4 regions of the Pseudocolwellia sp. G5-9 genome follow, and region 1 is predicted to be linked to each of the others. Evidence: predicted binding sites of a transcription regulator. Region 1 holds the regulator's gene; each other region holds the start of a gene.

Evidence for each region. Region 1 encodes sigma-54, which starts transcription at its own class of promoters, with help from an activator protein. Its sites were predicted from a motif close to GTTGGCACGNNNNTNGNNT; they were not measured.
Region 2: AC0L5Q_RS17395 (FlgO family outer membrane protein) is a predicted target of sigma-54. The motif match lies at 1,170-1,188, and genes of this name have one in related genera.
Region 3: AC0L5Q_RS13830 (hemerythrin domain-containing protein) is a predicted target of sigma-54. The motif match lies at 917-935, and genes of this name have one in related genera.
Region 4: cynS (cyanase) is a predicted target of sigma-54. The motif match lies at 1,111-1,129, and genes of this name have one in related genera.

Annotation. Positions count from the first base shown of each region.
Region 1 is NZ_CM147893.1:2,750,577-2,752,783, reverse strand. Features, by position in the region: gene ptsN (PTS IIA-like nitrogen regulatory protein PtsN) at 1-214, opposite strand, end outside; gene hpf (ribosome hibernation promoting factor) at 244-531, opposite strand; gene rpoN (RNA polymerase factor sigma-54) at 565-2,007, opposite strand; gene lptB (LPS export ABC transporter ATP-binding protein) at 2,085-2,207, opposite strand, start outside.
Region 2 is NZ_CM147893.1:4,015,896-4,018,102, reverse strand. Features, by position in the region: gene AC0L5Q_RS17400 (flagella assembly protein FlgT) at 1-1,038, opposite strand, end outside; gene AC0L5Q_RS17395 (FlgO family outer membrane protein) at 1,229-1,873, shown strand; gene AC0L5Q_RS17390 (LPP20 family lipoprotein) at 1,880-2,207, shown strand, end outside.
Region 3 is NZ_CM147893.1:3,190,191-3,192,397, forward strand. Features, by position in the region: gene AC0L5Q_RS13820 (hypothetical protein) at 1-139, shown strand, start outside; gene AC0L5Q_RS13825 (hypothetical protein) at 225-539, shown strand; gene AC0L5Q_RS13830 (hemerythrin domain-containing protein) at 1,116-1,544, shown strand; gene AC0L5Q_RS13835 (DUF883 domain-containing protein) at 1,615-1,929, shown strand; gene AC0L5Q_RS13840 (hypothetical protein) at 1,947-2,207, shown strand, end outside.
Region 4 is NZ_CM147893.1:3,177,775-3,179,981, reverse strand. Features, by position in the region: gene AC0L5Q_RS13780 (sigma-54 interaction domain-containing protein) at 1-938, opposite strand, end outside; gene cynS (cyanase) at 1,280-1,729, shown strand; gene AC0L5Q_RS13770 (formate/nitrite transporter family protein) at 1,767-2,207, shown strand, end outside.

The DNA.
Region 1 (2,207 bases):
TAGGTAAACGACCATGAGGAATAGCAATACCGTTGCCTATTCCTGTTGATCCTAGTTTTTCTCTTGCGATTAGGCTTTCGAGTAATTCGTATGCACTATGTTCAACAATTTTATCTGCTGCTATGGTACAAATTTTATCGAGAACGCGCTTTTTGCTAGAGCCAGATACTGCACAAAATGTGCAATCTGGCATTAAGATATCTTGCAAAGTCATAATTACTACTAAAGCCTGTTTTTTATAGGTTAATGGTGGGTTGTTTTGCCTTTGTGTTTTAATATTTGACGATCTAGTTTATCGATTAAAGCGTCAATTGAGGCATACATATCATGGTTTTCTGCTGTAGCATGTACTTCTGTTCCCTTTAAATGAACAGTAGATTCAGCTATTTGATTTGATTTTTCAATGGTTAACACAACATGAACATTATTGATCTGATCAAAATGACGTTCTAATTTTGAAAATTTCGTATTAACGTATTCGCGTAAAGAGTTTGTGATTTCTACATGATGACCAGTTAAATTGATTTGCATAAGTTAAACCCTCTTTTAGTGATATTTGAAAAATTAAATTAAACTTTTTCGTTGGTTTGATGGTGGAATGGACAACGATTCTCTATATTTTGCTACGGTTCGACGAGCCACTTGTATACCTTGCTCGGCGAGTATTTCTGCCATTTTATTATCACTTAATGGTTTGGCAGGAATTTCTGCGGCGACAAGTTTTTTGATAAGCTCTCTGATTGCTGTTGAGGAGCAATCGCCACCATTTTCGGTACTAACATGGCTGGAGAAGAAGTATTTAAGTTCAAATATACCTCTTGGTGTATGCATATATTTTTGTGTTGTTACACGTGAAATAGTAGATTCATGCATTTCAACGGCTTCGGCTATATCGTTTAAAACCATAGGTCGCATAGATTCAGGGCCATGCTCAAAAAAGCCTTGCTGGCGCTGAACAATACAATTAGACACTTTTAATAGTGTATCGTTTGTTGACTTCATGGTACGTGTCATTGCTGCATATTGTTGGTTAACAGACAACTTAGGCGCGGTATCTGGATTTAACTCAACAACCCAACGACCATTTTTCTTTTCAACGGATACGTCAGGAATAACATATTGATCGTCACTTTTAACTACGCTGTCACCAGGACGAGGATCTAATGATTGAATTAAGCGAAGGACTTCACGTAATTGATCTTCTTTTAAGCGTGTTTTACGCATTAACTGACGATAATCTCTACTACCTAGTAGATCGATATAATCTTTAACAACTTGCTTGGCTTCTTTTAACCAAGGCGTTGTTAGTTCAAATTGATTCAGTTGAATCAATAAACAATCAGAGACTGAACGAGCCCCTACACCTACAGGATCAAATACGTTAATTCTTTTTAGTACTGCTTGTATTTCATCGAGTTCAACACCTTCAATGCCAACACAGTCTAAAATATCTTCACAGGAAACGGTTAAATATCCAGATTCATCTATGGCTTCAATAATCGCTATTGCAATGGTTTTGTCTGTGTCACTAAAAGGTGTTAATTCCATTTGCCATAAAAGGTGATCTTGCAGCGAGTCTTTAGTTTCGCCTTGGTAGGTATAATCTTCAGAAGGAGAGCTAATGCTACCTGTGTTTGATACGCCAGCACTGTAGCTTTCGTCCCACGTAGTATCCATGTTTAACTCTTCAGGAATATCTGTGTTTCCCATGGCTTCTGTGGTTGTCATTTCATCTATAGTTGGGGAAGAGTCTTCAGTGCCGTCTGTTTTTTTTGAATCTATTTCTTTTGTCGCATTTGCGGAAAATGCATCTTCTAAATTATTGACTGATTCATCTTGGGTATTAGAAGGACTTTCATCAACTTCTAGCAAAGGATTACTCTCCAATGCCTCTTGAATTTCTTGTTGTAAATCCAACGTAGAGAGTTGCAACAGCTTGATGGCTTGTTGTAACTGCGGTGTCATCGTTAGATGTTGTCCGATACGGAGTTGTAAAGAAGGGCGCATCTACGTATTTTTTATCCTATTCATTAATAATACAAAACGATAAAACAATATAAATATTGTTGACTGCTTATAGATAACTATAGCGTAAATTGTTCACCAAGGTATACATCTCTTACATGCTGATTGGAAAGTATTTCTTCAGAGGTCCCTTCAGCGATCAGTTCACCATGACTTACAATATACGCATGCTCGCAAACATC
Region 2 (2,207 bases), 1.3 Mb from region 1:
TGAATAAGTTTTACCTGAGTCACTAATAAAATTATTTGCATGAAGCAATGAAAACTCGTCGCCCACTTTAACGCCTTGATTTTCACCTAAATTAAATAAAATGGTATCGCCTGCAACTTGTACTATTTTACCTCGAGTAGGTTGACACATCATATTTTCATCAATGTCTGAAATCATCATATCAAGTGTGCGATCAATACTATTTCCATATTCACTTAACCAAAAAGTATTACTGGTTACGTCTATTGGCTCTCTTTTATCGAAAGTCCACGGTGCTGTATTATGATATTGTTTGTCCAACACTAACTCACCATTACTGCCATTGTATATATATAAGTTTATTTTAAAGTGACGATCAAAATGGTCTTTTTGCCAAAACTTTAACTCGCTGTTTGTACGCTGAGTAAGAGACAGATCAGGAAACTCGATAAACATAATAAACTGTGTGTCTGTATGATCTGATAACGACATAGCGAGATTTTTAATTTTTTCGTACTGCATGCTTTCATTATAACGAGAAAAACCAGACTTACTTTTGATGGCTAATTTACTATCTAAATAATAACCTTCTTTATTTATTTTATCTGACAACTTACGTATAACTTCAGTATCTAAAGCATAAATCTTTCCAATATTCGCTTGTTCACGATTTAAAATATTGCCTCGCGTTAATAATACTGATTTACGATAATCAGCTGAAAAGCATTGTTTTTCTTGAGGAAAAATATCAGCTCTAATTTTTACCGTCAATAAGTCGCCTTTATAAGTTTCTTCTATTAATTCGAATGAATTCACCGTACCAGAAGCTCGAACACTAATTTGATCTTGAGTAAGTACGCCGTTAATCACCTGCTGAACACTAGAAACAGAGGCCCCTGCAACGAGTAAAGCACGTTTAAGAGCATTTTCCATTGCCGTTGTACGAGCACTTTGATGATTTCCATTCGCAATATGAGCTTGCCCTTGAGTTTCATACCATTGTGTAAAAGCCGAAAAGCTAGTTAACGCAAAACTTAACAGTATTAACAATTTTTTCATATGAAATCCCAATATATTAGTAGGTTGTTCTATAGTTCAAGCTAGCATGCACGTTTTATGCCCATAAAAGCATTTACGGTCTGACTTAATTTAGCTAATTATTTAAGTGCTATACATTTCAAGACCTATATATTGGCTTGAATTATGCTTTAGTTTTAGTCAGAAGTAACGAACAACTGAGGGATGCTCAATGAAAAAGTGGCTTATTCCATTACTGTTACCGACGTTATTGTCGTGTACAAGCACTAAAGATGAAAATTTTTATAAATCTACTCATGTAGATCAAAGCGAAATTAACAGTTTCGAATTACCTAAACACGCTATAAACGACGTGGTAAAAGGCTTAGCTTACCAAATGCTAGAGAGTAGCTCTTTTGTGAGCCCTAAAACGCCAATAGCTGTCGCCTCGTTTGTTGACTTAAAAGATTTAGAGTCAACAAATTGGTTGGGAAATCAATTATCTGAAAACTTCATTCATGAACTTCAAATGCATGGAATGGTGGTTATTGACTTTAAAACGACTGGACATATTCGTGTAACCAAAGATGGCGATTACGCATTTACTCGAGATTGGAAAGAGTTACCTGAACGCCAGATTATTGACTATGTGGTAACAGGCACCATGATGGAAAAAGACGGTGGGGTTATGGTAAATGCTCGTATGATTGGTATGCAATCACGAGTTGTTGTGGCTAGTGCACAATCGTTTATACCTGCTTGGGTGCTAGGCGAAACCTTAAACAATAATGAAACAGTTAATATAAAAGACGGATTAATTATTCGCGACAGTACAATGTTAGAGAAAGACAATAGAGCTGTTGAAATTCAACAATAATGGTACATGATGATGAATAAATCTTACATAACGTTATTTTTTACTGCAATGCTATTTTGTTTAAATGGATGTTCGACGATTTATGATAAACATGTGCAATGGGAAACACCTAAACCAGATAGTTTCCCTGTGCTTCATGCGATTGGACAAGCGCCTATTAGCTTACAAAAATCACCCCATAAAACGCAGCAAATGCTGATGGCAATAAATGCGTCTAAACTTGCCGCCTATGCGGAATTAGCTGAACAGGTATACGGCCAACAAATTGATGGTAAAACAAGTATGTCTAATTTACTTATTAACAACCAACAATTAGATGCCTCTATTAAAGGAA
Region 3 (2,207 bases), 440 kb from region 1:
TCCAAATGAAGGAAATAAACAGATAGCTTATTGGGATAAGGCAAAAGAAAACCAAGATAAAATTACAGAATTGGCTGAAGATTCTATGGGTAAGATTAGGGAAAGAGTCACTAAGTGGGAAACTTTGACAAGTGGTTGATAACCACACATTCATAAGAACTTTTTCTACGTAGTTTTTAAAGGCTTAGTAAAGCATTACAATACTACTTAAAGGATTAAGGATAGTGCCACATATCGATGAATCGTCACCACGCATAGCCAAATCATCAATATCCCTAAATAAACTCGTTTTGTTGGTTTGTTTACTTGTGATTGCATACTTTGGGTATGACAGATTTACTTTGCATCAAACAGAGCAACAAGAAACCGCAGTTTATATTTTAGAGCCTCAATTTAATGATATTTATTTTTTAGATTTAAGGTTACTCAATGGTAAATTAGATCTTAAAAACAAATATCAATTAGCTAAAGTTGTTCGTGTTAGTGAGGACAATGTAGCTATAGTTTATGGAAAGTTTTTCTATCAATGGCAATATTAGTATTCGGTATGGTGATCTAAGTAATAGTAACTATTTTACGTTAATACCGGATTACATTCCTTTGAATAAAATCAAAGAAATGAAGAATAATGGGTCTATTTATTTAGTTAAACGACCTATTGGAAATAAACTCTATGGTCACGCTGTTAGTCATTAATAAAGCACAAGATAACACTGAACTCCAATCTAAAATTATCGTTAGCTTTTTTGTTATTTAAACCTCCTCAAAAACATAACCTCCCGTCTACATTCTTTAACGTTAATCTCTTCCGTGTAAATCTTTCACGTAGGGTGTGTACATCTTACGTCTGCAATTTATTGTTTTTTCCTATATTTTAATAATCCTCATGTTTTCAAGTGCTTACGTTTTTATTTTAGTTGGTACAGATATTGAACCTTATTAAGTGAACATTAAACGTTTAGGCGTAACGAGCGGTAACAAGGTATGGCATTTAATACTGACGTGGTTCGTTATTATTCTGAAATATGTACATTTTGTTGTTACCTAAACGTGAGAGATATTAGCTGAGTACATACAGGCTTATGACTTTAAACAAACGACTTGTAGGAGACCACATGAAGATATTTGAAGCATTACGTAATGATCACGATAAACAAAGGGCACTTATTAAATTGTTGCTAGACACTCATGGTGATTCAGACGTTAGAGCCGAATATTATCAACAGCTTAAAGCTGAATTAGAAACCCATGCCGTAGCGGAAGAAAGACATTTTTACGCGCCATTGATGCAATTAGACAATACGGTTGATCTGTCTCGACACGGTGTTGCCGAGCATCATCAAATTGATAAGTTTATTGCTGAGTTAGATGCGTTAGATATGAGTTCGCCACAATGGTTATTAACATTTAAAAAATTAGCTCACAAAGTAGATCACCATTTAGAGGAAGAAGAGCAAGAGTTCTTTCAGCAGGCAGGTAGAGCATTGTCTGATGGTGAAAAGGAAAAACTAGCGGATCATTATCTTACTGAAATGGCGTCTTAATACGTTATTGAACGAGCTTAAAAATACTTAATTTAATCTTAATTACATTCAACAGAAAAGGATAATTAACATGGCACAGTCAAAACAAGAAACTAAACCTGTAATCAAAAAAAATGTAGCACAAGAGCATCCAGTAGCGGATAAGTTACAAGGTACTTTACATGAGTCGGTAGACACTTTAGCCGAGAAAGTAGGCTCAGCAGAAGACACTTTGCGTGCAACCGCTCAAAGCAGCTCAGCAACGCTGGCGCAAAAGCAAAGTGAATTAAAAGAGAAATGGGATAAATCTGGCGTTAAGCAATATGCTATCGAAAATCCTGTTGCTACCGCGGGTATAGCGTTTACCGTAGGTATGCTGGTGTCGTCACTTTTAAAAAGAAGATAAGCGAGGCATAAATTAGCATGAGCATTCCAAAACAAGAGCATACCGTTAAAGAACATCACGAAGAGCGCATGGAGCAAAGTGCTTCTTTCAAGAAAACCTACGACAGTATTGAAGCTTTATTTGGAAGTAAAATTGCCAGGCTAATCGCCTCTAAAAACCTTGTAGTTGCTGAGGCTAAGCTTAGCCTTAGCGCTATTTTGTTATCGTTTGCTATTAGCTTAACGCTTGTTGTTATAGGAGCGGTAATATGGATACTGTTAAATATTGGCATAGGTTTA
Region 4 (2,207 bases), 430 kb from region 1:
ATTTGTTGTACCATATGCTGCACTTGAGCACTTTGCCCAATAATTTGGTGATGATTAAAATCGGCGTTTAGCTCTTCTAATAAATAAGCATTTTCCATTTCTAGTCGACGCTTTAATGAATCAACTTCTTCCATAGCATTAAGTAGTTTTTGTTGAATACGTTTACGCTCGGTAATGTCTCTAAAAATTACCACCGCACCAATTAATATACCGTGTTCAGTTACTGGCGTACTAGTGTATTCTACTGGGATAGGTTTCCCTTCTTTTGACCAAAACACTTCGTTATCAACGCTATGTATTTCACCGTCGTTAAATGCCGCGTAAATAGGACAATCGTGCGCATGGTAATGACTTCCGTCAGGATAAGTATGGTGAATCACTTCATGCATTTTTTTACCAATAATATCTTCTCTTTTCCATCCCGTTATTTTTTCTGCCGCTAGGTTTACAAAGGTTGTATTGCCTTGATCGTCAACACCATAAATACCATCGCCTACCGCGGTTAATAACAGCTGATTTTGTCGTTCTATTTCTTCAAAAGCGGTTTCGTTTTGACGCCAATGCGCTAAACCTGATTGGTAATTAGATTCAACAATGGCCTGATGATAACGAGCAAAGCTTTCTACACTTTTTTGGCAACTCATTAATATATGTTCATCAATCTGCGTTGCGTTGATTTCTAAATGGATAATCTCGCTGTTCACTTTAATGCTTAAATCGCTCGACCATGCATCTTTTTGAATAAGTACTTGCTGAGTAAAATGTATCAGCTGCTCTAAACATTCATGAAAGAACTGCGTGACCTTATAGTTTTTTAAGTTATTATTATTTAAAGCAAATAACCTTTTGGCTTTGCTATTGGCTTGCAAAATTTGGTTATTAGTTGGGTCTATTAACAACATGGCTGTGGGGGCGTTGCTAAACAAATGATCTCGCATTTTCTTTATACCTCAGTATTACTTCTTAGTCATTTATACAATTGTTAGGCCAAACAACGAATTATCGTTACTCGAACCACGAAAAATCGTTATCAACGAAATATCGTTGACTTCAAAATCAATGACTTTTAATTTTTTACCTTAACAATCAAATGAATAGAAAAACAAATGCTATGGCACAGTTATCGCTATATCAGGTTAACGGTTTGTTTTATGTTTGAAAAAATTAGCCAAGCTAATAGCATTTCAAGAGTTTTGCTCTAAATAAGTGCAACGCATCAATAAAAGCATCTAGGTAAAAATTCAAACAATACATATTTTAAACTTAGCGAGGAAATACCATGACGATGACACGCAACGAAGTAACCGAATTAATTGTGACTCAAAAGCTTTATAAAAAAGTTTCGTGGGGAGATTTAGCAGAAGTAATCGGTTTAAGTAAAGAATGGACAACAGCCGCTTTGCTAGGCCAGATGACATTAACAGCGGATCAAGCTGAAAAAATCGGCGCAGTGCTCGACCTACCTGAAGACGCCATTATTCAACTACAAGTGGTTCCATATAAAGGTTCATTACCAACTGCAGTACCTACAGACCCACTTATTTACCGTTTTTACGAATTAATTAACGTATACGGCACCACGTTTAAAGAACTTATTCATGAAGAATTTGGCGACGGCATCATGAGTGCTATCGATTTTAATATGGACTTAAAACGAGAACCTAACGAGAACGGCGATAGGGTTCAAATTCTATTAAGCGGGAAGTTTTTACCTTACAAAACTTACTAACCATTAATAATAAAACTAAATTAAGTGAGAAATAATCATGGCTTATATTGAACCCAGTGAATTCGTAACCAAAATGGTCGATTCTGGTGAGCAGAAAGTTTACATGTCTACCAAAGACACTATTATTCGTGCCTTTATGGCTGGCGCTATTCTTGGCTTAGCCGCTATTTTTGCTATTACCGTAGCCACTAAAACTGGCAGCCCTATTTTAGGCGCTTGTTTATTCCCTGTTGGCTTTATTATGTTGTACCTAATGAAGTTTGATTTATTAACCGGTGTGTTTACGTTAGTGCCTTTAGCCTTATTGGATAAACGACCTGGTGTTACCTTTGGCGGCGTTATGCGCAATTGGGGCTTGGTGTTTGTGGGGAACTTTGCCGGTGCGATGACCACCGCTTTCTTTATGTCGTTTATTTTAACCTATGGTTATTCGGCTGATGGTGGTGCTATTGCTGCTAAAGTCGCTTCAATCGGTGAA